4 regions of the Nocardiopsis nanhaiensis genome follow, and region 2 is predicted to be linked to each of the others. Evidence: riboswitches for the same ligand, from Rfam matches in the RefSeq annotation. Region 2 holds a riboswitch; each other region holds the start of a gene.
The links. Region 2 has a riboswitch for thiamine pyrophosphate ahead of ACYVD1_RS29130 (ECF transporter S component). Riboswitches for the same ligand answer to the same signal wherever they lie in the genome.
Positions count from the first base shown of each region.

Region 1: another riboswitch for thiamine pyrophosphate. It lies ahead of ACYVD1_RS21010 (3-oxoacyl-ACP reductase); the one in region 2 lies ahead of ACYVD1_RS29130 (ECF transporter S component).
Region 3: another riboswitch for thiamine pyrophosphate. It lies ahead of thiO (glycine oxidase ThiO); the one in region 2 lies ahead of ACYVD1_RS29130 (ECF transporter S component).
Region 4: another riboswitch for thiamine pyrophosphate. It lies ahead of thiD (bifunctional hydroxymethylpyrimidine kinase/phosphomethylpyrimidine kinase); the one in region 2 lies ahead of ACYVD1_RS29130 (ECF transporter S component).

Region 1 is NZ_BAAGZJ010000046.1:5,361-12,846, forward strand. Features, by position in the region: gene ACYVD1_RS20990 (pirin family protein) at 1-892, shown strand, start outside; gene ACYVD1_RS20995 (N-acetyltransferase) at 991-1,383, shown strand; gene ACYVD1_RS21000 (hypothetical protein) at 1,818-2,825, shown strand; gene ACYVD1_RS21005 (LLM class flavin-dependent oxidoreductase) at 3,003-4,319, opposite strand; gene ACYVD1_RS21010 (3-oxoacyl-ACP reductase) at 4,319-5,101, opposite strand; TPP riboswitch at 5,153-5,254, opposite strand; gene ACYVD1_RS21015 (5-methyltetrahydropteroyltriglutamate--homocysteine S-methyltransferase) at 5,333-6,451, opposite strand; gene ACYVD1_RS21020 (SRPBCC family protein) at 6,806-7,279, opposite strand; gene ACYVD1_RS21025 (TetR/AcrR family transcriptional regulator) at 7,302-7,486, shown strand, end outside.
Region 2 is NZ_BAAGZJ010000089.1:3,215-10,700, reverse strand. Features, by position in the region: gene treS (maltose alpha-D-glucosyltransferase) at 1-153, opposite strand, end outside; gene ACYVD1_RS29140 (alpha-1,4-glucan--maltose-1-phosphate maltosyltransferase) at 251-2,218, opposite strand; gene ACYVD1_RS29135 (transglycosylase domain-containing protein) at 2,995-5,154, shown strand; TPP riboswitch at 5,267-5,374, shown strand; gene ACYVD1_RS29130 (ECF transporter S component) at 5,458-6,111, shown strand; gene ACYVD1_RS29125 (ABC transporter ATP-binding protein) at 6,115-7,486, shown strand, end outside.
Region 3 is NZ_BAAGZJ010000009.1:82,318-89,803, forward strand. Features, by position in the region: gene ACYVD1_RS06435 (ABC transporter permease) at 1-547, shown strand, start outside; gene thiE (thiamine phosphate synthase) at 645-1,316, opposite strand; gene ACYVD1_RS06445 (Rv2175c family DNA-binding protein) at 1,442-1,819, opposite strand; TPP riboswitch at 1,922-2,032, shown strand; gene thiO (glycine oxidase ThiO) at 2,001-3,257, shown strand; gene thiS (sulfur carrier protein ThiS) at 3,289-3,501, shown strand; gene ACYVD1_RS06460 (thiazole synthase) at 3,505-4,290, shown strand; gene pknB (Stk1 family PASTA domain-containing Ser/Thr kinase) at 4,644-6,623, shown strand; gene ACYVD1_RS06470 (response regulator) at 6,800-7,465, shown strand.
Region 4 is NZ_BAAGZJ010000060.1:18,467-25,952, reverse strand. Features, by position in the region: gene ACYVD1_RS24250 (alanine/glycine:cation symporter family protein) at 1-919, shown strand, start outside; gene thiD (bifunctional hydroxymethylpyrimidine kinase/phosphomethylpyrimidine kinase) at 1,013-1,816, opposite strand; TPP riboswitch at 1,809-1,909, opposite strand; gene ACYVD1_RS24240 (DUF368 domain-containing protein) at 1,955-2,884, opposite strand; gene ACYVD1_RS24235 (acyl-CoA synthetase) at 3,251-4,936, opposite strand; gene rocD (ornithine--oxo-acid transaminase) at 5,310-6,584, shown strand; gene ACYVD1_RS24225 (HNH endonuclease signature motif containing protein) at 7,343-7,486, shown strand, end outside.

The DNA.
Region 1 (7,486 bases), on a different contig from region 2:
GCAGCGGCAGCGTTCGCTGATCGGCGCGTGGTGCTTCGTCGACCACTACGGGCCGGACGAGGTGGCAGCCACCGGCGGCATGGACGTGGCCCCGCACCCGCACACGGGGCTGCAGACGCTCAGCTGGCTGTTCGAGGGCACCGTCGCCCACATCGACTCCGGAGGCCACAGTGCCCACGTACTTCCCGGGGAGATGAACCTGATGACGGCGGGGGCGGGCATCTGCCACTCGGAGACCTCCACACCGGACACCGGCCGGCTCCATGGCGTGCAGCTCTGGATCGCCCTCCCGGAGGAGGCACGCCACAGGCCGGGCCGCGACTTCGAGCACTTCGTCCCCGAACCGGTCGGGTTCGACGGGGGTTCCGCTTTGGTGTTCCTCGGTTCGCTGCTGGGGTCGGAGGCGCCGGTCAGCATGTACACGCCGCTGGTGGGCGCCGAGATCAGGCTCGATCCCGGCGCGGCCCTGGACCTCGCGGTCGAGCCCGGGTTCGAGCACGGCCTCCTGGTGGACACGGGCGAGGCCGTCACCCTCGAGGGCGTGCACGTGCCCGAGGACGCCGTGGGTTACACCGGGGTCGGAACCCGGTCGCTGCGTATCGCCAACGGCGGCGACGGACCGGCCCGGCTCGTGTTCCTGGGCGGTGCCCCCTTCGGCGAGGAGGTCGTCATGTGGTGGAACTTCCTGGGCCGCTCGACGGAGGAGATCCGGCAGTACCGGGAGGAGTGGCAGAACCACGGCGACCGGTTCGGCCACGTCGAGGGGTACGTGGGACACGGCGGCCCGGGTAGGAACAGGGACGGGATGGGGAGGATCCCCGCCCCGGAGCTGCCGCAGGTGAGAATGCGGCCGCGGAAGAACCCGCCGCCCCACGCGCGCTTCCAGGACTGACAGCCGCAGGAGCGTCCGGACGGGCACTCCCCCGGGCCGGGCACCACTGTGTCCGCCGCCGACCGAGCCGAGTACCGCCGCACAGAGAGGTCGTTGCCATGACCGAGCCGCAGACCGACAAGACCGGTGCCGTCGTCCACGTCGAACTTGACGAGACGCGCACCATCAGCGCCTACACCGTGAGTCTGGACGACGGCACCCTCGCCGGCCGCGCGGACTTCGTCGATCCCCCGGAGACTGACGGCGAGCGCGTCTTCTTCCACACCGAGGTTGATTCGGAGTTCGGCGGGCGGGGCCTGGGCGGGCTCCTGCTGCGTGAGGCGCTGGCCGACAGCGTTCGCCGGAACCTCACCGTGGTCCCCGTGTGCCCGCTGTTCGCCAAGTACTTGAAGGACCACGGCGACGAGTACACGGCCCAGGGCGGCAGGTTCCGACGTCCGCGGCCGGCCGATCTGGAGCTGGTCAAGCAGACCACCGAGGGCGGGGTTTGAGTGCGGAGCTCTCCTTCATCGACAAAGAGCACCCCGACGCTATGCAGTAGGAAAGGTGCTCCCCTCCGTAGTCGCCCGGTCCCGAGAAGCGCTACGGCGGTGGGACCGTCCTACTGCGTCCTGTCGGGGCCGCGTGCCTCTCCCAAGGCCGCACGGGCAACGCTCCCCAGTCTTGGCCACCTTGCGTAACACCGCGATCGGGCTGATCTGGGCGGCCGGGTTAGACAACATCACCGAGGCGAACCGTCGCAAGCTCCGTGACGAGAACCGCCAGCTCAGCCCCCCTAACGACCTGACTTTGCCGTGCCCTGGGGCTCTGGGCAAGCTTGGCGTCTGAAATTCTCTTCCCTGGTTCCGCCATCGAGGGGCGAGAAACTCTCAAGCTGACGTGAATTCCTGAGGTTCAGAAGAGGGCAGGCGGTGAGGAGATCGGCATGGCATCCAACGTCTTCGAGGACAAGTCCAACGAAACGATCAGGGCGCTCAGCCGCCTGCCCGACGCGTTCGCCCCACCCTCACTCAAAGAGCCGGTCCTGCGGTCAGCCCTGTCCGCTCTACGACGACGGCCGGATCACGCGAAGCCGACTTGTTGGCTGGTCCACGAGCTCGGGGACTCCTGTGCCCGAACCGCGTTGGAGTACGAATGGGCCGAGTTGTGTCACCCGCTCACTTACCACCCCTGGCAGAGCGATGCCCCGGGAACCGTGAACGATCCCGGAGTGCTCTTCGCGCAGCGCGCCGCGCACATCGGTTGGCACCCCCAACTAGGGTTCGGTGACGAGGAAGAGCTCAGCGACCACCTGGCTGCTCTCTTCCAGGACGAGAGCCTGGTGGAAAGGGCAGCGGCCCTGTGTAGGTACGGCCGATACCGGACCCTGGGCGCGTTGATCGAGCATCGAATCACGCAAGACCTCTTCTCCTGGGTGGCGCGCCACCGCCCGGAGGAGGCGGTCGGCGCAGTACTGGCGGAGCTGGTGGCCGCTCTGAACGCCGAGTTTCCGGCCCCGGTGCACACGGCCCGAGAGAAGCTTCGCCCCCGGGCGGTGAGTGGTGAGTCGAGATTTCCCATCTCGGTGCGCGGCATCGCGCACGGTTCCCAGACCACCCTGATCACGTCGAGGATCAAGCTGCCCCGACCCCATAAAACGGAGGGGCAGGTCTCCTGTCTGCACTGGGAGGGTTTCTCGAGGCTGGAGGACGACCTGGGCCACCTCTACCTGCTGCGGCTGGACACGGAGAAGCAGGGCCGGGGCCGCATGGGCACCGATGAAGAAGTGACCCAGGTCGTGATTCCCGCCATCGTGCCGCAGGCCCGACGGCTGTATCTGACCAGTCCCGGCTACTGGGAATCCCAGTTCCAGAAGCTCGAGGGCCATCTCCGAGGCAGACCGGTTCACACATCTGTGCCAGACAAGGCGATGGTGAGTGTGGACCTCACCTGAATTCCCTGCCGCGATCATGTGAGCCGTCGGGCTTTGGGAGCGCGGGGGCGGCGTACTGCCGACCGCGCCCGGTCCCAGGCGGTGGGAGGCCCGGCGCTGGGTACCGCGATCGCGAGAGCGGTGGGAGGCCCGCCCGTACCCGGTGCGGACCTCCCATGACTCAGTGCGTCCCCCGACTCAGTGCGGTGACGGCGGTCGATCCAGGCCCAAATGGCCCCGGAGCGTGTCGGACTCGTAGTCCCTCCGGAACAGCCCGCGCTTCTGCAGGACGGGCACCACGTGGTCCACGAAGTCCTCGATCCCGCCCGGCAGGGACGGCGGCATGAGGTTGAACCCGTCAGCGCCGCCGTTCTCGTACCACTCGGTCATCCGGTCGGCGATCTGCTCGGGGGTTCCGACCATGGTGCAGTGTCCGCCGCCGGCGGCCAGCCGCCCGAGCAGCTGCCGTACCGTGGGCTGCTCGGAGCTGATGATGCGCAGGATGGTCTCGTAGCGGCCCTTGGGGCCGGTGAACTCCTCCAGTGGCGGCAGGTCGGGAACGGGGGCGTCCAGCTCCCAGTCGCCGCAGTCCTGTTCGGTGAACAGGCCCAGTTGCTGCAGCGACTCCTCGGTCGGCAGCAGTTCATCGAGTTCGCGCTGCTTGGCTCTGGCCTCCTGCTCGGTGGAGCCGACGTAGGTGACCAGCCCGGGCATGATCCCGACGGACCGGGGGTCGCGGCCGGCCCGGCGGATCCGGGCTTTGACGTCGCTGTAGTAGGCCTGGGCGCTGGGCAGGTCGTAGGCCACGGAGTAGATGGCCTCCGCGCGGCGGGACGCCAGCGTGCGGCCCTGCTCCGACGAGCCCGCTTGGAACAGCACCGGGTTGCCCTGGACCGGGCGCGGCACGTTCAGCGGACCGTCGACCTGGAAGTGCTGGCCCTGGTGGTTGATGGGGCGCACCAGGTCCGGGTCGGCGAAGACGCCGCCCCGGTCGTAGTGGATGGCCTTGTCGCTCCAGGAGTCCCACAGCCCCAGTACCGCCTGCACGAACTCCTCGGCGCGCTCGTAGCGCTCCTGGTGCGCGGGCATCTGCTCGTACCCGTGGTTGCGGGCCTCGGTGTCGAACATGGACGTCACCACGTTCCAGCCGATCCGTCCCCCGCTGATGTGGTCCAGGGAGGCCAGCAGGCGTGCGGCGTGGAAGGGGGTGTAGAACGTGCTGGACACGGTGCTGACCAGCCCGATGCGGCTGGTGGCCCGGCTCATGGCCGACAGGGCGGTCAGGGGCTCGAGGAACCACCACGGGCCGCCGGCGACGTTGCCCGCGGCGTGGCCGTCGGCGAAGAACACCGCGTCCAGGCGCCCGCGTTCGGCGGTGCGGGCCAGTTCCTCGAAGTAGGTGATGTCGCCGACCCGTTCGGCGGGCGAGTCGGAGTGGCGCCAGGCGGCCTTGTGGTGGCCGCAGCCGAAGATGAACAGGTTGATGTGCATCTGGCGGTCGGTGGGGGCGTCCATCAGTTCATCACCAGCCCGCCGTCGACGACGAGGTTCTGGCCGGTGACCGCGCGCGCCCATGGGGAGGCGAAGTACAGGGCCGCGTCGGCGAACTCGGCCGGGGTGGTGACCCGGCGCAGCGGGGTGGTGGAGGCGATCATGTCGAACACCTCGTCGGGGGTGGCGGAGCTGGCGTCGGTGGTGCGCAGCAGGCCGCCGGAGACCATGTTGACGGTGATGCCGTCGGGGCCCAGGTCGTGGGCGAGCGTGCGGGTCAGCGACAGCAGGGCCGCCTTGGCCGCGGTGTAGTCGTGGTAGGGGACGACCGGGTGCTGGAACAGGTTGGTGCCCACGTTGATCACCCGGCCGAACTCCTGGCCGCGCATGGAGGCGAGGGCGGCCCGGACGGTGTTCAGGGCACCGTGGACGGTTCCGCTGAACTGCTGGTCGAGGTGTTCGGGAGTGAGGGTGTCGGCGTGGGGCCGGGCGTCGCCGTTGAAGGTGAAGTCGGCGAGCGCGTTGTTGACGACTGTGGTGACCGGGGTGCCGAAGTGGTCCTGGGCGGCTTGGACCATCGCGGTGACCTGTCCGGGGTCGCGGACGTCGGCCTGCACGGCCAGGGCGCGGTCGGGGTGGGCGGCGGCGAGTTCTTCGGCGGCGTCGGCGCTGTGGAGGTAGTTGACCACCACGCGGGCGCCTTGGCCCAGGAAGGCCTGAGAGAGGTGGGAGCCGAGACCCCGGGCCCCGCCGGTGACGACGACGGTCTGCTGGTCGATGGGGAGCGCGGTACGGGAGGAGCTCATCGGTGGCCTTTCTGACATGGGCGAAGGCGATCCCCTCGGCCACCGATGCCACCGGCCGTGTGCGGACATCCCTTCGCCAGCGTTACCTGGATCAGGTTCGACGGGTGTCATCTCAGCCCGGGAATTCGGTTCCGGGCACCCCGTGTCACTCCCGCTCAAGGTAGCCCATGGGTGCTGTCCCGGGCTACTCCTCACGCACACGGCCTCATCCCGTGGGAGGGCGGCTGTCGACTAGCCCCAGACCTCTTCGGCGGTCTCCACGATCAGGCGCAGCTTGGCCACCTGCTCGTCGTAGGTCAGGTCGTTGCCCTCGAAGGTCGAGGAGAAGCCGCACTGGGGCGACAGGCACAGCTGCTCCAGCGGCACGTGGCGGGCGGCCTCCTCGATGCGGCGCTTGAGCCCGTCCTTGCTCTCCAGCTCGCCCTTCTTGGTGGTGACCAGGCCCAGGACCACGTACTTGCCTTCGGGGACGAAGCGCAGGGGTTCGAATCCGCCGGAGCGCTCGTCGTCGAACTCCAGGAAGAAGCCGTCCACGTCCAGCTCGTTGAAGAGCTCCTCGGCCACGTGGTCGTAGCCGCCGCTGGCCACCCACGACGAGCGGAAGTTGCCGCGGCACATGTGGGTGGTGACGTTCATGCCGGTCGGCCGGTTGGCCAGTGCGGCGTTGAACTGGCGGATGTAGCGGGTGTGCAGCTGGTCGCCGTTGTCGCCGCGCTCGTCGATCATGCTGCGCTGTGAGGGGTCGTTGAGGTAGGCGAGGCTGGTGTCGTCCAGCTGCAGGTAGGTGCAGCCCAACTCACCGAGGGCGCGCACCTGATCGGCGTAGGCCGCCGACAGGTCCGCCCAGAACTGTTCCTGGTCGGGGTAGACCCCGGGGTCGATGGCGGCCGAGCCGCCCCGGTAGTGGACCATGCTCGGCGAGGGGATGGTCAGCTTCGGGGTGTTGCGCGTGACGGTCTCCCGCAGGAAGGCGAAGGCGTCCCCGAAGATGGTGTGCTCGGACCGGATGCGTTCGGTGACCCGCAGCCCGGAGGGGGTGAACTCGATGTCCTCCTTCTCGTTGTGGAAGGTGACCTTGAGTTCGTCCTTGACCTTGGAGATCCCGCCGAGCTGGTAGATGAAGTCCATGTGCCAGGACCCGCGGCGGTGCTCCCCATCGGTGGCCGACTGGAGCCCGACCTCTTCCTGCATGCGCACGACGTCGCGGATGGAGTCGTCCTCGACGGCCCGGAGCTCCGCGTCGTCGATGTTGCCCGCGGCGTGCTCGGTGCGCGCCTTGAGTAGCCGTTCGGGCCGCAGCAGGCTGCCGACGTGGTCTGCGCGGAATGGCGGTGTGGTCTTGGGTGCCATGTGGGGCTCGGCTTTCTGTCAACGGGGGCCGCGGCCAGCCGACACGTTCGCGCCCTCTGGCACGGTCACCGTCGGGGGTCAGGGTGCCGAGCCACTCGGTGCGGGCACGGTGCCACCGTGTCCGGTTGCGCATAACCCAATTCGTGCGGAATGCGAACATTTGTTCTCTGAGTGAACCTATTGGATCTCCCAAACGAGGTCAACCCTCTGACACGCCGGAAGGTGATCATCGCCAGCTCACCGGCCCGACCCATGTGCGGGCCGCACGCTTCCGCCCCCGTGGCCGCCAGTACGGACACCAGCGATCGCTGGCCGCGTCGACCGCCGCGATGACGAGCGCCGCGGCTCGGTCGCTCAAGGCTCCCGTACGTTCCCCTCCTCCAGGTGGCGTTTGGCCCGGGAGAGCTCCCCGGCGACCTCCCTCTGCAGCCGACTGCGCAGAAGGGGTTCGTAGAACCAGCGGACTGCCGCCGGGAAGGTGAAGTCCAGTGTCCGGGTGACCTCGGTGCCGCCGGGGACCTCACGGCAGACGAAGCTCGCGTGGAAGTCCGCCATCGCCCGCGCGATCCGGTTCCGCGGGGCGGGTGCGAGCGAGATGTCGACGCGTTCACCCGGCGTGAGTTCGATGAGCTGGATGACCGGGGTCGGCGTGGGAAGGCCGCCGAGCGTGGGGCGGCACTTGAACTCGGTGACGTTGCCCTGGCGCCTGGCCCAGTGGACGGGGCGGATCTTGTCGTCCACGTGCTGGTAGCGCTCTATGTCCATGACCAGCTGCAGGAGATCGTCCGGAGCGCACCGGACGGTCTCGGTGGCTTGCGCGGTAACCATGGTGAGAGAGTACTCTCTCACCATGGAGTCAACAAGCCCCCGGTCCTCGACAAGCCGCGATCGGTTCATCACCGAGGCCGCCCGCCTCTTCGCCGCCAAGGGCTACAAGGCCACGAGCGTCGCCGACATCCAGGTCGCCTGCGGGCTGACCCCCGGGTCCGGGGCGCTCTACAAGCACTTCCAGTCCAAGCGGACCCTGCTGGACGC
Region 2 (7,486 bases):
GAGGACCTCGTAGAAGACGGCGTGCTTGAACCAGTGGGGGTCACTGGTACCACCTGAGGACATGAGCGGGCCGGTGGCGGCCCCGGTGGCTGGGGCGAGCGGACCGTGTTCCGTGTGCTCCTGGGCACCGGGGCCGGGCTCGTCGTTGCTCATCTACTGCTCCCCACCAAGAATGTTCGACGTCGGATCAACAGGGCCTGGGGAGGGGCGGTGGCACGACGGCCGTGCGGTACCCGCCCCTCCCGGTGCGTCATCTGCCGTTGACGGTGAACACGTGCGCGGGTCCGGTCGCCGGGTCGAGGCGGACGTAGTTGTCCGCCCGCCAGGTGTAGGTGCGGCCGGTCAGCTCGTCGGTCACCCTGAGGTCCTCCTCCCACGTGCGGCCGATGGACGGCAGGTCGAGGTGCACCGTGGCCTCGCGGGCGTGGTGCGGGTCGAGGTTGACGACGGCGATCACGGCGTCGTCGGGCTCACCGGCGGCGCCGGGGCGGTACTTGGAGAAACAGAGCAGTTCGGGCCGGTCCACGTGGTGGAAGCGCAGGTTGCGCAGCTCGCGCAGGGCCGGGTGGGCCCGGCGCAGCTCGTTCAGCCTGGTGATCAGCGGGGCGATGGTGTCACCCGAGGCCTCGGCCGCCGCCCAGTCGCGGGGCCGGTACTCGAACTTCTCCGAGTTCAGGTACTCCTCGCTGCCCGGGGCGGCGGGGGTGTTCTCGCACAGCTCGAAGCCCGCGTAGATGCCCCACGTGGGCGAGAGCAACGACGCGAGTACGGCGCGCGCCTCGAAGGCGGGCCGACCGCCCTCCTGGAGGTAGGCGTTGAGGATGTCCGGGGTGTTGGCGAAGAAGTTCGGGCGCAGGTAGTGGGCGGTTTCCCGGCTCAGTTCGGTGAGGTAGCCGGTGAGCTCGTCCTTGCCGTTGCGCCAGGTGAAGTAGGTGTACGACTGGTGGAAGCCGACCTTGGCGAGGGTGCGCATCATCGCGGGGCGGGTGAAGGCCTCGGCGAGGAAGAGCACGTCCGGGTCGCGCTTGGCGACGTCGGCGAGCAGCCGCTGCCAGAAGGCGACCGGTTTGGTGTGCGGATTGTCGACGCGGAAGATCCGGACGCCGTGGTCGATCCAGTGCCGCACCACGCGCAGGCACTCGGCGTAGAGGCCCTCGAAGTCGTGGTCGAAGCAGAGCGGATAGATGTCCTGGTACTTCTTGGGCGGGTTCTCGGCGTAGGCGATGGAACCGTCGGCCCGCTTGCTGAACCACTCGGGGTGCTGGGCCACCCAGGGGTGGTCGGGTGAGCACTGGAGCGCCAGATCGAGGGCGATCTCGAGGCCGTGCTCTTGCGCTTCGGCAACGAACGTGTCGAAGTCGGCGAGGGTGCCCAGGTCCGGGTGGACGGCGTCGTGGCCGCCGTCGGCCGAACCGATCGCCCACACGGACCCCGGATCTCCGTCCTGCGCCTGGAGGGAGTTGTTCCGGCCCTTGCGGTGGGCCTTCCCGACAGGGTGGATCGGGGGCAGGTAGACCACGTCGAAACCCATGTCGGCGATGGCCGGGAGGCGTTTGGCGGCGGTCGCGAAGGTTCCGGAGACCTCCTGGCCGGGCACGGTGTCGACCTGTGCGCCCTCGGAGCGGGGGAAGAACTCGTACCAGGAGCCGAAGAGCGCCCGTTCGCGGTGGACGACGACCTTGGTGCGCTTGGACCTGGTCACGAGCTCGCGTAGCGGCTTGCGCTCCATCTCGGCGAGCACATCGGGGGTGACGGCGGCCCCGAAACGCTCCATCGGCGTCAGGGAGGTGTCGCGCAGCGTCTTCGCGGCCCTGGTGAGGGCGGGGACCCGGGGGGTGCGGCGTCCTGCCCGCGCCAGCAGGCGGGCGCCCTCCTCCAGCACGAGTTCGGTGTCGGTGTCCAGAGGGAGCTTCACGCGGGCGGCGCGGAGCCAGGTGGTGAGCGGGTCGGTCCAGGACTCGACGGAGAACGACCAGTTCCCCTCGGCGGGAAGGCTGATCTCCGCCTCGTAGCGGTCGGTCCCGGGTGCCTTCTCGCGCATGGGGACGAGCGCCTGGCGGCGGCCGTCGGGGGAGTGGACCACAACGCCGGCGGCGAGGGAGTCGTGGCCCTCCCGGATCACCGTCGCGCCCACGGTGAAGCGTTCTCCGGGAACGGATTTCACCGGGCCCAGGTTGTTGTCTGGAGAGATTTCGAGGATGGGCAGGCGTCCGATCACTGGCTACACCGTAATTGTCGTGTTTCGGGCGATATGGGGTGATGTGTGGATGGTGTTTTGATGGCGCGCCGATGGCGCACGGGTGTCGAAGAGTGGAAATAACCGGAAGTTCATCTAGCGCAAGACGGAGTTAACGAAGTGCTGGATCAGAAACTGTCCGGATTGCCGCTTCGGTGCCCTCCGCTGTCTATCGTCTGCCCTCTAGTGGGGTTTGGCGGTGTGTTGGGGCCGGATTATTTATGTGATCCTCATCACACTGGTCGGCAGCGCCAGGACCTGGTATTTGCCCGATTTCGCCCTGTCAAACTTCGCAAATCGGGCATGAGGGGCCACCTGATTCAGACGTCCCTGTGGTTGTTTTCCGGTTCTCCGTCATGACAAGTCAGAAAATTAATACCCGATGTTGTCCCGGGGTTCGGGGTGGGTAGGGATGACCGAATGCACCCGGTGGTTGCGGGGTCGTATTCCGGACATCCCCTTGCGTCCGATGGGTCTCCTAAGAACCATTCGCCCCACATTCGGTCGGCCTGCTTTGTGCTGCTCCCGGATTTGTTGGTCGACTCGTCTTGATGTCGAGAAAAAGGATGGTCGTTTTCGTCTGATGTGCGAGTGATCGCGCCACATGGTCGATCTGAGGGCTTTGCCGGGGATTGAGGAAGCTTTTCGGTGACACGCCCGTTATGGCGGACTTCCCTTTGCGCGGCCCTTGGGAAGGTGGTCGACGCAGTGTCCGTCCTGCCTGGCAGGCGGGCAGCACACGGCCGTAGGGGGGCGACGTGACGGAGTCGAACCAGGGTGGTCTGTTCACTGGGAGGGCACAGGAACTCCTCAGGAGTGACCTGCTGAAGGGGCGGGGCGGTACGCTCCTGCGCCTGTCGGGGTTGAGCGTGCTCGCCGGGCTCCTGACAGCCGCCCTGATCATGCCGTGGGCGGGCGGGCTCGGGGTGGTCTCCAGGGACGCGGCCGCCGGGTTCATGGACCTGCCCGGCGACCTCGACGTCCCCCACCCCTCGTCCCGGATCCTCCTCACCGACGACGCCGGAGAGCCCTTCGGCGAGGTCGCCGAACGGGAACGCGAGGTGGTCGGGCTCGACGACATCAGCCCGTGGGTGACCTCGGCCCTGATGGCGATCGAGGACGACCGCTTCTACGAGCACAGCGGCCTGGACCTGCGCGGTGTGACCCGCGCCGCGCTGCGCACTGCCCAGGGCGACCTGCAGGGCGGCTCGACCATCACCCAGCAGTACGTGAAGAACCTCCTCATCGAGAGCGCTGAGAACGAAGAGGAGCTGGAGGAGGCCAGTTCGCGGACCCTGAGCCGCAAGCTCGTCGAGCTGCGCTACGCCATCGACGTCGAGGAGCGCCTCACCAAGGACGAGATCCTGGAGGGCTACCTGAACCTCTCCTACTTCGGTTCGGGCGCGCACGGCATCGAGGTCGCCGCCAAACGGTACTTCTCCGTGTCCGCGGCCGACCTGGACCCCGGGCAGGCCGCCCTGCTGGCCGGCCTGGTACGCGGCCCCTCCTTCTACGACCCGCTCAACAACCCGGAGGAGGCGGTGGAACGCCGTGACCTGGTGCTGGACCGGATGGTCGCGACCGAGATGCTCGACGCTGACGAGGCCGCCGAGTACCAGGACGAGGGCCTGGGTATCGACGCCACCCCGCGCGGGGGCAGCTGCGCCGAGAGCGACTACCCGTTCTTCTGCGACTACGTCATGCACTGGCTGCGGAGCTCGGACCTGCTCGGCGACACCGCCTCCGAGCGCGACCAGCGCATCTCCCAGGGCGGCTTCACCGTCCAGACCACGCTCGACACCGACGCGCAGGACTCCGCGCAGGACGCCATCGACAACCGGGTCCCCTACGAGGACTCCACCAAGTTCGCCGCGCAGGCGCTGGTCGAACCGGGCACCGGCCGCGTACGCGGCTTGGCGCAGAACCTGCGCCACGGTTTCGACGACGAGCAGGTCGGCAGCACCTCGATCAACCTCGCCGTCGACCAGGACGACGGCGGCTCCACCGGCTTCCAGGCGGGCTCGACCTTCAAGACGTACACGCTGGCCGCCGCCCTGGACCAGGGCCTGGGGTACGGCACCAGCTTCGACTCGCCGAAGAGCCTGTCGGTCAGCGGCATGTCCAACTGCGAGGGCGGCACGATGTCCTCGTGGAGTGTGCGCAACGCCGGTGAGAGCGACGAGGGCAGCCACAACATGATCAGCGCCACCAAGGGTTCGGTGAACACCTACTTCGCCCAGCTCCAGCGGCGCGTGGGCCTGTGCGCCACCGCGGAGATGGCCGAGAAGGCCGGTGTGTACCGGGCCGACGGCGAGGAGCTCGGGGTGTGGAGTTCCTTCACCCTCGGCGACCAGGAGGTGTCGCCGCTCAACGTGGCCGCCTCCCACGCCACCTTCGCCGCCCGGGGTGTGTACTGCGTGCCCCGCCCGGTGCGCGCCGTGAGCGAGGACGGAACCGATGAGCGAGTCAGCACCGAGTCCGAGTGCGAGCAGACAGTGGAGGAGAGCGCCGCGGACGGCGTCAACCACCTGCTGCAGCAGACCTTCGACGGCGGTACGGCCAACGGCCTGGGCCTCAGCCGTCCGGTCGCCGGAAAGACCGGGACCACCGACAACGCCGCCTACGCCTGGTTCGTCGGGTACACGCCCAACCTCTCTTCCGCGGTGGCCGTCGGCGACGTGCGCGGCGGCGAACAGAACCCGCTCCAGGGCGTGACCATCGGCGGCAGCTACTACGGGATCGTGTACGGCGGCACACTGCCCGGCCAGATCTGGCAGGAGACCATGCGCGGCGCCACCGCTCCGCTGCCGTCGGAGGGCTTCGCGGGTTCGCCGGGGGCCTTCGGCGACCCGGACGCCGAGCCGCCCAAGTCCGACGACGATGACGGCGATGACGACGACTCGGACTCCGACGCCTGAGGCGGGGCTTTCGGGCGTCTTTCTGGGGCCTCCGGGCGTTCCGGCGAAGAGCCGAAAGGGGATCTGTGGGGTGGAAACACCCCACAGATCCCCTTGTTGGCGCATAATAGAGAGATACCGACAGGGGAGCGCGAGAGCGCTGAGAGTGCGGCACCCCGCCGCAGACCCTTACACACCTGATCTGGGTCATGCCAGCGAAGGAAGTCATAGGAACCCGTCACCGTGCACGTGCCCTCACATGCGCCCGTTGACGCTCCTAGCTGCATGGGCCCTCGTCACCCCCGACGAAGGGACATTACCGACATGAGTACAGGCAACAACCCCGGCGCCGGACCCGGCACCGGCGCTACGAGCGGATCCGAGCCAACCGGGTTCATCCAGGAGGTGCGCGCCAAGTTCCGGAGCTGGCGCACCGTCGACATCGTTGTGGCCGCCGTGATCGGTGTCGCTATCGGCGTCGTCTTCTGGCTGTGGAACCTCGTCTGGTCGGTCACGTACCCGCTGTTCGTGGCCTTCCCGCCCGGCCATGCCGTCATCTACGGCATGTGGCTGATCTCCGGCGTGCTCGGAGGCCTGATCATCCGTAAGCCCGGTGCGGCTCTGCTCACCTCGATCGCTGCTGCCTCCGTGTCGGCGATCCTGGGCACGCAGTGGGGGATGCAGGTCATCCTGGCCGGCACCATGCAGGGCCTCCTGGCCGAGCTGGTCTTCCTCGCCTTCGCCTACAAGCGCTGGACCATGGGCGCGGCCGTGCTCGCGGCCGCTGTGTCCGCGCTCTCCCCAGCCGTACGCAACAACATCGTTACCAACGTCACCTGGCCGCTCCACTACCAGTTGATCTTCGGAGTGATCGTGGTGATCAGCGCCGGCCTGATCGCCGGAGTGGGCGCGCGAGTGCTCACCACCGCGCTCGCCAAGTCCGGCGCGCTCGCCCCCTTCCCGTCAGCCAAGGGCTGACCGATGGCCGAATCAAGCGCACACGGAGCACGCGTCGAGCTCTCCGGCTGGGGGTGGAAGCACTCGGGCCGGGACACCTACGCGCTGCGTGGGGTGGACCTGACCATCGAGCCCGGCCAGCGCGTGCTGCTGCTCGGCGCCTCCGGTGCGGGCAAGTCCACCCTTCTGCACTCCTTGGCCGGGCTCACCGGTGAAGACGGCGCCATCAGCGGCGATCACGAAGGTTCGCTGCTTGTGGACGGTTGCCCCGCACACCGGGGGCGGGGCGGGGTCGGGCTGGTCAGTCAGGACCCCGATACCCAACTGGTGATGGCCCGCGCCGGGGACGACGTGGCGTTCGGGCTGGAGAACCTGGGCGTCGCCCCGGAGCAGATCTGGCCCCGCGTGGAGCGGTCCCTGTCCGAGGTGGGCTTCCCCTATGGCCTCCGCCACTCCACCGGTGCGTTGTCCGGCGGAGAGAAACAGCGGTTGGTCATCGCGGGGGCGTTGGCCATGCGTCCGCGTCTGCTGCTGCTGGACGAGCCCACCGCCAACCTCGACCCCGCCGGCGCCGAGCTCGTTCGAGTCCTGCTGTCCCAGCTACTGGCCGAGACCGAGGCGACCCTCGTGCTGGTCGAGCACCGGGTCGCCGACGTCGTGGACCTGGTGGACCGGGTCGTGGTGGTGGAACCGGGCGGAGGGGTGATCGCTGACGGGGCACCGCGCACCGTGTTCGCCGAGCACGGTCGCTCCCTGGCCGACCAAGGTGTGTGGATCCCGGGGAACGAGCCCGCACCCGAACTCTCACCCGCGCCTGGCGGGGCGCCCGTGGCCGAGACCGTGGACGTCGTGGCCCGCACACCCTTCCAAGTGGGTGTGCGGGCCACGCCCCGACGCACCGTGCTCAAGGAGGTGAACGTCGCCCTGGCGGCGGGTACCGCCACCGCCCTGACCGGACCCAACGGCGCGGGCAAGTCCACGCTCCTGACGATGCTGGCCGGTCTGGTCAAACCCCATCAGGGCCAGGTGTTGCCGCGCGGGCGTTTGGCGGACGCGGATCGGCGTCCGCTCGTTCGCTGGCCGGCGAGGAGGCTCGCCCGGCACGTGGGTACGGTCTTCCAGCACTCCGAGGACCAGTTCGTCACCACCACCGTCCAAGAGGAACTCCGCTTCGCCCCCCTGCGCGCCGGGATGGGCGAGGCCGAGACGGACCGCTGGGTGGGCGAGCTGATGGAACGCTTGCGACTGACCAAGCTCGCCGGAGTGCACCCGTACACGCTCTCCGGTGGCGAGAAACGGCGCCTGTCCGTGGCGACGGCGCTCAGCTCCGGCCCCGCGCACGCACCCGACATGCTGGTTCTGGACGAACCGACCTTCGGCCAGGACACCCGGACCT
Region 3 (7,486 bases), on a different contig from region 2:
CTCGATGACCGCGACGGCGGTGCACTCCGACCTCTCAAAGGGCGTGATCCGAAGGCTGCGGACGATGCCCATCCGCGCCTCGGCGGTGGTGACGGGACACGTGGTGGCCGGAACCCTGCGCAACCTGGTGTCGACGCTGCTCGTCCTGATCGCGGCGGTCGCGCTGGGCTTCCGACCGGAGGCCTCCCCCACCGGGTGGCTGTGGGTGCTGGCGCTGGTGAGCGCCTACATCGTCCTACTCACCCTGGTCGCGGCTGCCTGGGGGCTGGCCGCCCGGTCGGCCGACACCGCGGCGACGTTCGCCTTCGTCGCGCTGTTCGTGCCCTACCTGTCGTCGGCCTTCGTCCCCATCGAGGGGCTGCCGTCCTTCCTCCAAGGCTTCGCCGAGCACCAACCGGTCTCCCTGGCCATCGAGACCCTCCGCGAACTCACCTCCGGGGCGCCCGTCGGCGACCAGGTCACCGCCTTGGTCCTGTGGATGTCCGGGCTCACCGTGGCCGCGCTCGTCCTGACCCAGTGGCTGTTCCAGCGCGCTGGGCGGCGCTGAGCGGAGAGGCCCGGACCGCCAAAGGCGCGGGGCAGAAGGACACGACGCGGCCCCGGTACCCCCTGGCGGGGCTCCGGGGCCGCGGTCGGTGTGTCCCTCAGGTGTTGTCGGCGCGGGCGGTCAAGCGGGCCTTGAGCGCGGTGGCCGCCGCGCGGGGATCCTCCGCCTCGGTGACCGCGCGGACCACGACCACCCGCGTGGCACCGGCGCTCAGCACCTGGTCCACGTTGTCGAGGTCGATCCCGCCGATCGCGAACCACGGCCGGTCAGAACCCAGTGCCGAAGCGCGATGCACCAGGTCCAAGCCGGCGGCCGGGCGTCCCGGCTTCGTGGGCGTGGCCCAGGTCGGACCCACGCAGAAGTAGTCGCTCCCGGCTTCCTCCGCGGAGGCCGCGGCGGCGTCGACGTCGTTGTTGGAGCGGCCGATGACCGGGTCGGCGCCGACGATGTCGCGCGCCATGGGCACCGGGAGGTCGCGCTGCCCCAGGTGCAGGACGTCGGCGCGCACCGCACGGGCGATATCGGCCCGGTCGTTGACGGCGAGCAGGGCGCCGTGGCGCTCACACGCCGCACGCATGACCTCGAGGGCGGCCAGCTCCTGGCGCGCTTCCAGGCCCTTGTCCCGGAGCTGGATGATGTCCACTCCCCCGGCCAGCGCAGCGTCCGCGAACTCCGCGAGATCGCCGCGCTCCGTACGGGCGTCGGTGCACAGGTACAGAAGGGATGCGTCCAGGCGCTTGCGCAGGCTGGTTCCGTGGCTGGTCCTCACCCGCCCCACTGTAGGGCCTGGCGCTCCGGGCGGCCGAAGGGGCGCGCCCTCCGGGCCGCCCGGCGGTGTCTCGCGCGGCCCCGCCTGAAGCTGCCCGTGAACGGTGCTCTAGGAGGCCGTGTCCTCTAGAAGGCCAGGCTCTGGGCACGGCGGCGCACTTCGGTGCCGCGGTCCTCGCGCATGGCCTGGATGGGCGTGCCCGGCAGGCTGTCGTCCGAGGTGAAGAGCCAGCGCAGGGCCTCTTCGGTGGAGAAGCCCGCGTCGGAGAGCAGCACGATGGTGCCGGACAGCCCTTTGACGAGGTCCCCACCGTCCAGGAAGGCGGCGGGGATGGAGAGCTCACCGCCACGGACCACGCCCATCATGCGCTTCTCGCGGATGAGTGTCTTGATCCGGTTGGGGCTCACGCCCAGCGGCTTGGCCGCCTCGCGCAGGGTCAGCCAGTCGCCGACGAGTTCGTCGAGTTCAGGGTCGCTTTGTGTCACCCCACCAATCTGCCACATCCGCCGAGCGCCGGTGGTCGTCCGGCGGCACCTGGTACTCGGCGCACCGAGATCCCCGCCACACCGGGTCTGGACACCCTGCCCTAATATGGAAGGAGAGCAGACACGTCCCGCGGGAGCCGGGTGGACCCGGCTGAGAGGGAGGCTGGCCGCCTCCGACCGCACGAACCTGATCCGGATCATGCCGGCGAAGGGAGTGGAACACGGCGCCGTGCGCACCTTCGATGTTCCCCAGCACGCAAAGATTCGTCCTACCAATACCGGTACACGTGAGACCGTGACCGTGGTCGGCGGCGGCATCATCGGCCGGGTCACCGCCTGGCGGGCCGCCCAACGAGGGCTGCCCGTCACCCTGATCGAACCCGACCCGGTCAACGAACCCTCGACCGCCCGCGCGGCTTCGACCGTCGCGGCCGGCATGCTCACCCCCGCCACCGAGGCGGTGTTCGGCGAGGAACCCCTGATGGAGTTCGGGGTGCGCTCCGCCCGCCGCTACCCCGACTTCGTCAAGGAGCTGGAGGACGCCAGCGGCGTGGACGTCGGCCTCCAGACCACCGGAACGCTCCTGGTCGCCTTCGACCGCGACGACCTGGCCGTCCTCACCGAACTGCACGCGCTGCAGCAGCGCCTGGGCGTGGCCGCCGAACGCCTGACCAGTCGGGAGTGCCGCCGCCTGGAACCCATGCTCGCCCCCGGCGTACGCGGAGGGGTGCTGGCCCCCGACGACCACTCCGTGGATCCGCGCCGACTGCTCTTGGCCCTCGCACGGGCCGGTGAGCGCGCCGGTGTGCGCGAGATCGCGGGACGGGCCGAGGAGGTCACCTCCCCCGGCCCCGACGGCGCCCGCCTGGGCGTGCGCCTGGCGGACGACTCCCTGGTCGCCGCTGGGCAGGTCGTCCTTGCCGCGGGCTGTTGGGGCGACCGGATCAAGGTTCCCGAGCCGGTAGTGCCCCCGTTGCGCCCGGTCAAGGGACAACTGCTGCGCGCCCGAACCCCCTCGGGGGAACCGCCCCTGGTCAGTCGCACCGTGCGCGGCCTGGTCCGCGGTTTCCCGGTCTACCTCGTCCCCCGGGCCGACGGCGAAGTGATCGTCGGCGCGACCCAGGAGGAGCTGGGCCACGACACCGCTCTCACCATGGGCGGGCTGTGGCAGGTCCTCCGGGACGCGCGCGAGCTCGTACCCGGGGTGACCGAGCTCGAGGTCACCGAGACCTGTGTGGGGCTGCGGCCCGGATCACCGGACAACGAACCCCTCCTGGGGCCCACCCTGGTCCCGGGCCTGCACCTGGCCGCCGGGCACTTCCGGCACGGGGTGCTCCTGGCCCCAGAGACCGGCGCGGTCATGGCCGATGCACTCACTACCGGCTCGCTGCCCGACCACGCGCGCCGGTTCGCCGCCGACCGGGAACTGGCCGGCGGCGGTGCGCAGACGACCTGAGAGAACACTGGAACAAGACGTGGGAGAAGCAGTGGAACTGATCATCAACGGCGAGGCGCGCCAGACCGCGGCCACCACCGTGGAAGCGGTCGTACGCGATGTGGCATCGACCCGGGACGGGCAGATCCAGGGCGGGATCGCCGTAGCCGTCAACGACGAGGTGGTGCGCCGCACCGCGTGGTCCGACACCACCCTGGCCCCGGGTGACCGCGTGGACGTTCTCACCGCAGTACAGGGAGGCTGAACCATGCCCGAGACGCCCCTTACACACACGCTCGACGACCCCTTCGAGATCGCGGGTGTCACATTCGACTCCCGCCTCATCACCGGAACCGGCGGAGCACCCTCACTCGAGGTCCTGGAGGAGGCCCTGCAGACCTCCGGCACCGAGCTCACCACCGTGGCGATGCGCCGGGTCAGCCCCGGAACCCAAGGGTCGGTCTGGGACATCCTGGAGCGGAACAAGATCCGCCCCCTGCCCAACACCGCAGGGTGCTTCACCGCCGCCGACGCGGTACGCACCGCCAAACTCGGCCGCGAGGCCCTGGAAACGGACTGGGTCAAGCTGGAGGTGATCGCCGACGAGCACACCCTCCTCCCCGACCCGGTGGAGCTCCTGGACGCCGCCGAGGCCCTCGTGGACGACGGTTTCACCGTCCTGCCGTACACCAACGACGACCCGGTACTGGCGCGCCGCCTGGAGCAGCTGGGCTGCGCGGCCGTCATGCCGCTGGCCGCGCCGATCGGCTCGGGGCTGGGCATCCGCAACCCGCACAACCTCGAGCTGATCGTCGAGCAGGCGAACGTCCCGGTCATCGTGGACGCCGGGATCGGTACCGCCAGCGACGCCGCACTGGCGATGGAGCTGGGCTGCGACGCCGTGTTGTTGGCCACCGCCGTGACCCGCGCGCAGAAGCCGGTCCTCATGGCCTCGGCGATGCGCGACGCCGTCCGGGCCGGGCGCGGAGCGCGGCTGGCCGGACGCATCCCGGTCCGCCGACATGCCCAAGCATCCAGCCCTGACGTGGTCTGACCGCGGCCGAACAGCAGTGCCCGCGCCCACCGCCACCGGCGGCCTTCAGGAGGCGCCTTCGGTAAAGCGCGGGTGAGCGCGGCGTCACTGCCAGGTTTGCCGCTGTCCCCTACCGTGGGAGGGGTGTGCGTGCCGCCGGACGGCACCTCACGGACTGACCGCCCAGGCGCGAACGTCCCACACCGACTCCACACCGGCCGCCACGCCGTTGGACGCGGGGACGCCGCGACCGTGAACCGCGGGGCGAGACCCGACACCGGCTTCCGCTATTGTGTCGGTTCGACACCCTGTGTCGGGTACGCGCCACCGGCCGCGAATGCCCGCGCTCCCCGCAGCAAGGACACTACTCCGCCGTGGACATGACCACTTCCGACCCGCTTGTAGGCGCGACGCTGGACCGTCGCTACTTCGTCGAGTCAAGGATCGCCGGTGGCGGTATGGCTACGGTCTACGTCGCCCACGACCTACGGCTGGACCGACGGCTGGCCCTGAAGGTCATGCACCCCTCCCTTGCACAGGACCCCTCCTTCGTGCAGCGCTTCATCAACGAGGCGCACTCGGTCGCCAAGCTCTCCCACCCCAACGTGGTGCAGGTCTTCGACCAGGGCGAGGACGCGGGACACGTGTTCCTGGCCATGGAGTACGTCCCGGGCCAGACCCTGCGCGACCTGCTCCAGGAGAAGGGTCGGCTGGGTCCGAAGGACGCCCTGCAGGCGATGGCCCCGGTCCTGGCCGCGCTGGGCGCCGCCCACCAGGCGGGCATGGTGCACCGCGACGTCAAGCCCGAGAACGTCCTCATCACCAAGGACGGCCGGGTGAAGGTGGCCGACTTCGGGCTGGCCCGCGCGGTGGAGCAGTCCAACCAGGGCCTGACCCGCACCGGCACACTCATGGGTACCGCCGCTTACCTGGCGCCGGAGCAGATCGAGAAGGGCGTGGCCGACGCGCGCAGCGACGTGTACGCCGCGGGCATCATGCTCTACGAGCTGCTCACCGGAGGCCAGCCGCACACCGGCGAGACGCCCATCGCGATCGCCTACCAGCACGTGAACGAGGACGTTCCCCGCCCCTCGCACTTCCTGCCCAACCTGCCGCCCGCCGTGGACGCCCTGGTGACCAAGGCCACCGAGCGCGATCCCCGGTACCGGACGGGCAACGCCGGGCAGTACCTGGCGAAAGTGCTGGAGGTCCTGCGGACCCTTCCCGACGACGCCGCGGCCGCCAAGGGGCCCCTGGCTCCGGTCGCGCCGCAGGGCAGTGCCGCAGCCACCATGACCGCGCCCCAGTTGATCGCCGGCGGCGCCGGGCTCGGGACCGAGAACGCCACCATGGTCGTCGACATGAGCGGCGCCGACCTGGACGGGGACGACTACGACGACGGCCCGGACGAGGGCGGTTCGTGGTTCGCCCGCAACCGCCTGACGGTGATCGGTGCCGTCGTCCTGGCCCTGGTCGTGGGCGTCACGAGCTGGTGGTTCCTCATCGGCAGGTTCGAGCCCGTACCCGATGTCGTGGGCACCGACCCCGACACGGCCAGCGAGATGATCCGCTCGGCCGGGCTCGTCGTCGAGCAGTCCGACGACACGGTCTACAGCGACGAGGCCGCACCGGGCGAGGCTGCCGAGACCGAACCCGAGATCGGGGAGCGCCTCTCACCGGGTGACCCGGTGACCGTGTTCCTGTCCAAGGGACCGCAGTCGGTGGACATGCCCGAACTGGTCGGCGAGGACTACGCCAACGCGCTCAAGGAGTTGGAGGACCTCGGATTCGAGGCCGAGGACATCGTCCAGGAAGAGGTCGACGCTCCCGAAAACGACCCCGGTGAGGTCCTGGAGACCGAACCCGAAGCGGGAGCGGAGGCCGACCGCGAGCAGCCGGTGGTCCTCACCGTCAGCCTCGGCATCCCCGTCCCGAGCCTGGTCGGCCAGGAGCAGGAAGACGCCGAGGACGCCCTCGAGGAGCTGGGCCTGGAGACCGAGATCGTCGAGGAGGAGAGCGAGACCATCGACGAGGGCACGGTCATCGACCAGAACCCCGATACCGGCACCAACGTTGGCTCCGAGTCCACGGTCACCCTGACCGTGTCCACCGGGCCGCCCGAGGTCGAGATCCCCGACGTGGTGGGCGAGTCGGTCCGCGACGCCCGCGACGAGCTGGAGGACGCCGGGTTCGAGGTCGAGGTCGACCGGATCCTGGGCGGCCGGGTGGTCGCGCACCAGTCCCCGGAAGGCAGTGCCGAGGAGGGCGCCACGATCACGATCACCGCCACACCCGGCGGGATCGACCTGGGCGACGTCGAGGACGATGACGACGATGACGACGATGACGACTGACGGCCGCTGAGGGCCACCGGAGTCCCCAGCGGTCTGCTGACGGCTGGTGGCCGCCCGCGCCGGGTTAGGATCCGGCGCGGGCGGCCGGCGTCCACGTGCGCAATCTCCGGCCCGTCCGCGACCGGCCACGCGCCTCCCCTGTCGCGTGGGGTTCCCGCGCCGCTATGGTCACCGGTATGAGCGGCGAAGACATCCGAGTCATGGTGGTCGACGACCACCCCATGTGGCGCGACGCGGTAGCGCGCGACCTGAGCGAAGCCGGCGTCGAGGTGGTCGGCACTGCCGGCGACGGGGCGAAGGCCCTGCGCATCGCCCCAGCAGCGCGGCCCACCCTGGCCGTGGTCGACCTCCACCTGCCGGACACCAACGGCGTGGAGCTCACCTCGGCCCTGATCACGCTGCCGGAACCGCCCCGGGTCCTGGTCCTTTCGGCCAGCGGGGAGAGCGACGACGTACTTGCGGCGGTCAAGGCCGGGGCCACCGGCTACCTCGTGAAGTCCGCGGGGCGCGAAGAACTCCTCGACGCGGTACGGCGCGTCCACAGCGGCGAGGCCGTCTACACCCCCGGCTTGGCGGGTCTGGTCCTCGGCGAGTACCGGCGGCTCTCCGCCGAGGACGGCCAAGCGCGCGGAGGAGCCGAAAAGGCGCCCGAACTCACCCCGCGCGAGACCGAGGTGCTCCGGCTCGTCGCCAAGGGGCTGGCCTACAAGCAGATCGCGCGCCGCCTCACCATCTCCCACCGCACGGTCCAGAACCACGTGCAGAACACCCTGACCAAGCTGCACCTGCACAACCGGGTGGAGCTCGTGCGCTACGCCATCGACCGCGGTCTAGACCACTGACCCTGCGCCTAGGGGGTCTTC
Region 4 (7,486 bases), on a different contig from region 2:
CGGCAACGGAACCCAGGCCAACACCGTCACCCAACAGGTCACGAGCCTCGTCGAGATCGAGCCGTGGATGGTCGGTCTGATCCTGATGGCGCTCGCCGGCGCTGTCATCCTCGGCGGCATCAAGAGCATCGGCCGAGTCGCCTCGGCGCTCGTCCCGATCATGATCATCGCCTACGTCGGCATCTGCCTCATCGTGCTGGCCGCCAACTGGGCCTCGCTCCTGCCCGCCCTCCAGCTCGTCGTGACCAGCGCCTTCGACCTCACCGCGCCGGCGGGCGGCGTCGCCGGAGCGGGCTTCCTGCTCGCCATCCAGCAGGGCTTCGCCCGCGGTATCTTCTCCAACGAGTCCGGCCTGGGCACCGGGGGTATCGCCGCCGCTGCCGCAAAGACCAAGCAGCCGGTCCGTCAGGCCATGGTCTCGATGACCCAGACCTTCATCGACACCATCATCGTGGTCACCATGACCTGCCTGGTCATCATCACCACCGGAGTCTGGGACGTCGAGGACCCGGAGGACGGGTCGCTGCTGACCAGCCAGGCGCTGTCGGAGGGGCTCGGCACGATCAGTCCGGCGCTCGCGGTGGGCGGTGTCTACGTCGTCGCTGCCGCGGTCACGGTCTTCGCGTTCACCACCCTGCTCGGATGGGCCTACTACGGAGAACGGTGCGTGGAGTTCCTGGGCGGTCGCGTCATGGTGTTCCCCTACCGCCTGGTGTTCATCGCGGTCATCTTCGTCGGCTCCGTCGCCGCCCTCGACGACGTGTGGTTGTTCAGCGACATCGCCAACGCCCTCATGGCGCTGCCGAACCTCATCGGGCTGCTCCTCCTGTCCCCGTTGATCGTGTCGGAGACCAGGAAGTTCTTCGACCACCCGGACTGGCGGAACCCCGATGCCGTCATGGAGGACGTCCGCGGGTAACCCGGACCGAGGGACGCATGACGAGGGGGCCGACCGTGGTCGGCCCCCTTCCTATGCTCAGGTGCCGGCTACCACCAGAGGTGGCTGTGCCGGCTACCACCAGAGGTGGAAATGGTGCACGGGGCCCTGGCCGCCGCCGGCGTCGACTTCCTCGGCCCGGCGCAGGGCCTCGGTCAGGTAGGCCTTGGCGTCGGCGACCGCTGCCCGTGTGTCCGGGGACTGCGGGATCAGGGCGGCGATCGAGGAGGACAGGGTGCAGCCGGTGCCGTGGGTGTTGCGGGTGTCCACACGGGCGGCGCGGAACTCCACCGGCTCAGACACCCCGTCGACCAGCAGGTCCACGCTCTCCGCGCCCGGCAGGTGACCGCCCTTGAGCAGGACTCGGCGCGGGCCCAGTTCGAGCAGGCGCTCGGCCTGGTCGCGCATCTGCTTCAGGCTGGAGGCCTCGGCTTCGCCAAGCAGATCGGCGGCCTCGGGCAGGTTCGGGGTGATCAGGTCGGCGCGCGGCAGCAGCTCGGTGCGCAGCGCTTCGGTCGCGGAACTCTCCAGTAGCCGGTCACCGCTCTTGGCCACCATCACCGGGTCCACGACCACGTTGGGCAGCCGGTAGCGGTCCACCGCGGCCGCGACCGCCTCGGTGACTTCCGAGGTACCCAGCATGCCCACCTTGACCGCGTGCACGGTCGCGTCGGTGAACAGGGTGTCCATCTGGTCGGTGACGAAGGACGCGGGGACACCGTGCACCCCGGTGACCCCGCGCGTGGACTGGGCGGTCAAGGCCGTCACCACGCTCATCCCGAAGACCCCGTGGGCGGAGAAGGACTTCAGGTCCGCCTGGATGCCGGCACCCCCGCTGGGGTCGCTTCCGGCGATGGACACGGCATTGAAAGCGCTCATGATCTGGCGTTCCTTCGCTAGTGCGAACTAGGGCAGGTTCGACGGGTGTGCTCTCAGCCGGGAGAACTCTCTCCGGCACCCCGCGCCGCCGGGACCCCGAGGCCCCGGCATCCGTATGCGTCTGTGGCGGTACCGACTCTAGTGGACCGTCAAGTCGCCGCGCTCCTCGAGGGCCTCCTGCTGGGCGTGCTTGCGGCGCTCCCAGACGATCATGCCGACGACGACAACGAAGCCGCCCGCCGCGAAGGCGACCGTGACCGGGACGTCGGTCATCGGCTGGATGCTGCGCTGGTCGTCCTGCCACGGCCACAGGGCGCGCAGGGAACCCGCCATGAGCCCGGTCAGCACCACGAGGGTGATGTGGTGGTGGTTCTCCAGCAGGAACTGGAGGAGTTTCACGAACAGGGCCAGTCCCGTGATCATGCCGAGGACGAACACGGTGATGTACGGGATGTCGACGTTGCGCAGGGCGGCCATGGTGGGCTCGTACAGGCCCAGGGTCAGGAGGATGAACGAACCAGACATACCCGGGAGGACCAGGGCGCAGATGGCCACGGCGGCGGCGAAGAACACGACCACCGGGTGCGTGGGCAGGTTGGCGCCCGGCAGGCCGGTGAGGAAGAAGGCCAGCGCGGCGAACGCCAGGGCGACGAGGTAGTGCCAGGGCTGCCAGCGCTTGCCCGCAGTGGTGTAGGGGATGTACAGGCACGCCAGGACCAGTCCGAAGAAGAGTGCGTAGGCGTACTGGTCGTAGACCTCGACCAGTGGGGCGAGGAAGATCGCGGCCAGGATGAGGGCCACACCCATACCGATCAGGGCGGGCAGGAGAACGGACCAGTCGACCTGGCGGAACTGTTCCCTGGCACGTTCCTTGCCGCGGCCCCGCGGCACGTCGGTGACGTACCGCTTGATGCCGCTGACAGCGTTTCCGGCACCGCCGATCAGCTTGTCGTAGAGGCCGACCATCAGCGCGACCGTGCCGCCGCTGATGCCGGGCAGAGCCTCGGATGTGCCCACGGCCCCGCCGCGCACGAAATTGAAGATGTAGGAGCCTGCTGACTTGGCCATGTTGTCGGGCGCGGGCCCGGGGAGTCCCGGGAGGGGGCGCCGTCCTCCGTCCTGATGGTGCCACCGGTTCCGTACGGGAGACCGGAGAGTCAAAGGGGTGCTGGTCCGCGCAGGTCCGTGCGGGCGACCGCCACCGGCTACCGGGCCCGACGTCCGCGCGTGGGTTTGCCGCCCGGCCGCGCCACGGGGGAGAAGGGGTGATGAGGCCCAGGGCCGGGCAGCGCCAAGTCTATCGTCGCCGGGGAGGAGGAAAGGCGTGTGAGCGCATTCAGGCCGTTGGTTTCGGTTGGGTGCGTTGCGGAATCTCCTGAGTCCGAAAGGTCAGATCGGGGGTGAGCCGACCTCAGGTCGGGAGACGGGCCGGATTCAGCGCGGGAGCGAGTCGAACAGGGGCTGGGACGCGCTCCCGGAACCGTCCTTGGCCACCGACGAGGCCCACCGGTAGTCCTGCTTGCCCACCGCGGTGCGCCGCACCCGGTCCACAAAGTGCACGGTCCGGGGCACCTTGAAGCCGGCCAGCCGGACACGGCAGTGCGCCCGCAGCGCGTCCTCGTCCGGGTGCGCGTCCTGGGCCAGCGACACCAGGGCCGTCACCCGCTGCCCGAGCCTCTCGTCCGGCGCGGGGACCACGATCACGTCCTCCACCCCGGGGTAGGCCTTGAGTACGGCCTCCACCTCTTCGGGGTAGACCTTCTCCCCGGCAGTATTGATGACCACGCTGCCCCGGCCCAGCAGAACGATCGATCCGTCCTCCGCCCGGGTGCCGTAGTCCCCCGACAGCGCCCAGCGCCGACCCTCCCCGTCCGTGGGGAAGGTGCGCGCGGTCGTGATCGGGTCGTTGTAGTAGCCCAGCGGGATCCGCCCGGTCCGGGCGATGCGCCCGACCTCGACCGAGCCCGGGGGCAGCGGGCGCAGCGCGTCGTCGAGCACGGAGATGCTGCCGCCCATGGTGAAGCTCTGCCGGTCGGCGGAGACCGCGACGGTGACCTCTTCGTCGGGCACGGTCGCCGAACCGCACACACCGGTCTCCGAACCCCCGTAGGAGTCGGCGAGCGTGATGTCCTCGCGCCACGCACGCCACAGCCCGCGCACCGCGGGGGTCAGGGGGGTGCCTCCCGACCGCACCGAGGTGAGGTCGGGACACAGCGACGGCTCGGTGAGCAGGTGCCGGGCCAGCGGGCGGGCCATCGCGTCGCCCACCAGCTGGAGGGCGTGCACGCCTTCGCGGTGCGCCAGCTCCAGTACCCGGCCCGGTTGGAAGCTGCGGTCGGTGGACAGCACCACGCGCTTGCCGCACAGCAGCATGCTCAGCGCGTTCCACTGCCCGGCGGCGTGCATCAGCGGCCCGAGCACCAGCATCCGCTGCGGGAAGCAGGCGGTCGCGCGGTCCGCCACCTCGCGGAGGCTGCCGGCACGGGGGGCGCCCGGGGCGCGCCGCTCCACGGCGGCGCGGAAGATGTCGGCCTGGCGCCACAGCACACCCTTGGGATAGCCGGTGGTGCCGCCGGTGTAGAGGAGGTAGTGGTCCTCGCCGCTGGTCTCGGGCAGTGCGACATCGGAGCCGTCGGCGTCCTGTGCCGCCAGCGCTGCCTCGTAGTCCGTACCCGCCAGGGACGCGTCGCGCTCCGAACCGTCTTCGAGCAGCAGCACGTGCCGCAGCCGGGGCAGGTCCGTGCGGACCCCGGACACCGTCGCGGCCAGGGAGTCCTCGGCGATCAGGGCCACCGAGTGCGAGTCCGAGAGCACGTGTCCCAGCTCGCCCGCGACGTACCGGTAGTTGACGTTGACCGGAACCGCGCCGGCCCGCAGCACACCGACGAAGGACTCGACCCACTCGACGCGGTTGAAGGACAGGACCGCCACGTTCTCACCGGGGCGGATACCGACCTCGACCAGGTGCCGGGCCAGACGCGTCGACCGCTCGTCCAAGGCGCGGTAGGTGAGCCGACGGGGCCCGGCGACCAAGGCGGTCCGGTCGGGCACGGCTTCGGCCACCGCCGCCATGAGGCCGGCGAGGGAGAAGGGGGTGTCCGGTGACGCGTGACGGGGCACGTCTGACCTCCCTGACGATCGAAAGACTGCCGTCCTCGGCGGAAACGCTCGCGGCGGCTGTGGCTGGTAGGAGCGACCGTACCCGTCGGGAAGCACTGCGATCGCGACTGGGGCTGTGGACCGCGTCACCTGCGTAATCACCCCGCGTAACGCTCGTGCTGGCGGGCATGAACCGTGCCCGCTCAGGGCATGTGCGGGCTCTGGTGCCGCGCGGATTTCGGGCCCCGACTAGTGGTGGTGACATCCGCCACCCCTTGTGTGCTCACCGGATCATCTGCTCAACTCCTGGGGGATCTCCGCCGTCGGGGCGCTACCGCGCCTCACGGTGGGTATCTACTGTCTGACATCGGTCAATGGTGATCGGAGCTGCTAGATGACCACCCAGAACCTGGGACAGCAGGACTCCGCCGGAAACCCCGGCGGCCAGGCACTCACCAGCGCGGACCACATCGCACTCGCGGAGTCGAGATCCGCACACAACTACTCACCCCTGCCCGTGGTGATCGCCGAAGGCCGTGGCGCCTGGGTGACCGACGTGGAGGGAAAGCGGTACCTCGACTGCCTCGCCGGGTACTCGGCGATGAACTTCGGCCACCACAACCCCGACCTCCTGGCGACCGCGCACGCCCAGCTCGACCGGGTGACGCTGACCAGCCGGGCCTTCTACAACGACCAGTTCGGCCCGTGGGTGAGCGCCCTCGCCGACATGGTCGGCAAACAGAAGGTCCTGCCGATGAACACCGGCGCGGAAGCGGTGGAGACCGGCATCAAGGTGGCCCGCAAGTGGGGCTACGAAGTCAAGGGAGTCGCGGAGAACCAGGCGACCATCGTCGTGGCCGGCGCCAACTTCCACGGTCGGACCACGACCATCATCTCCTTCTCCTCCGACATGGAGGCGAAGACCGGTTTCGGCCCCTACACCCCGGGCTTCCGCTCGGTGGCCTACGGGGACGCGAAGGCCATCGAGGAGGCCATCGACCACACGACCGTGGCTGTGCTCATCGAACCCGTGCAGGGCGAGGCCGGCGTGATCGTGCCGCCCGCGGACTACCTGCCCCGCGTCCGCGAGATCTGTGACGAGAACCAGGTGCTGTTCATCGCCGACGAGGTGCAGTCGGGTCTGGGACGCACGGGCACCGTCAAGGCCTGCGAGCACACCGGTGTCGTGCCGGACGCCTACCTGTTCGGCAAGGCGCTGGGCGGCGGGATCCTGCCCGTTTCGGCGATGGTCGCCGACGAGGACGTCCTCGGCGTCATCCAACCCGGCCAGCACGGCAGCACCTTCGGTGGCAACCCGCTCGCCGGGGCGGTGGGGCACACGGTCGTCCGGATGCTGACCGAGGGCCCCTACTTGGAGAACGCCCGGAAGCTGGGGGAGGTCCTGCGCCGCAGGCTCGACGAGTTCGTCGGCGCAGGAGTGGTGTCGGCGCGCAGCATCGGCCTGTGGGCGGGGGTGGACGTCGACCCCGGGCTCGCTTCCGGCAAGGAGCTGTGCAAGCGCCTCGCCGAACGCGGGGTCCTGGTAAAGGACACACACGGGTCGACCGTGCGGATGTCGCCGCCGCTCATCATCAGCGAGGAGGACCTCAACTGGGGGCTGGACCGCTTCGGCGAGGTCCTCGCGGAGCTACGGTCCGAACAGCGGTGACGCGCATGGTCCGAGCAGCGGTGACGCGCAGGGGATGAGGCGCATCGTCACCGTGTGGGACGGCGAGTGCCCCGCTTCGGAGGGATCCGGGGCGGGGCACAGCCATGCCGCTTTCGGGACAGGGGCGGGATCCGGGGCTGGCTACCCCCGTGTTGGGCTCCGGGGACGGACGGTCGTGTGCCTGGGCAGTGGGGGAGGGGCCTCACCGGGGTGGGGCCTCATCCGGGGACAGGCTCCTAGCTTGGGGCGGCGGCCGGGTGCTGGCGTGTAGCACTGGGCCGCGGTGGGTGGGGGGTGCTGTTGGTGCGGGTTTCCCCGTTTCCTGCCGCTTGATGGTGGCCGTCTCCGCTGCGCGCCTCAAGGTCGTCGCCATCGAGCGCTTCGCGCGTCAGTGGCGCTCCACCTTGACCCGCTTCGCTGCGACGGCGGGTCGGCGGCAGTCAGGAAACGGGGGACGTGTGGTCGGGGAGGCGATGGTCCGGCCTTCGGCCGGGCACCGGCCGAGTAACCGCGTCGGCCTGGCGGCCGATTCCTGCCCCTGCGCCGGAGCTGTGACGGCTGGGGGTGTCGCGGCCGGTCCATGCGCGCGGCGAAAAAGGAACTTAGAAACCTGGAATTCCAGGTGGGTATAAATGCCGAACCAGGCGGCCTGAAATAGGCGAACGAAAAGGGCAACTTCGGATCCTTCGACGGAATCACTTCCGAGGTTACCGCCGGCAACACTCCCTTTCTTGGGTTGTTTCGTTTATAATGGAAGAATGGCGATCTCTCCTGAAGCACCCACCACCACCGGGCACACCCCGGTGGATACCGCGGTGGCCGCTGCCCGGGACGAGACCACCTCCTTCTTCGACCGCGACGTGCCCCTGGGAGCGGCGGGTGAGGTGCTGGACCAGGCCACC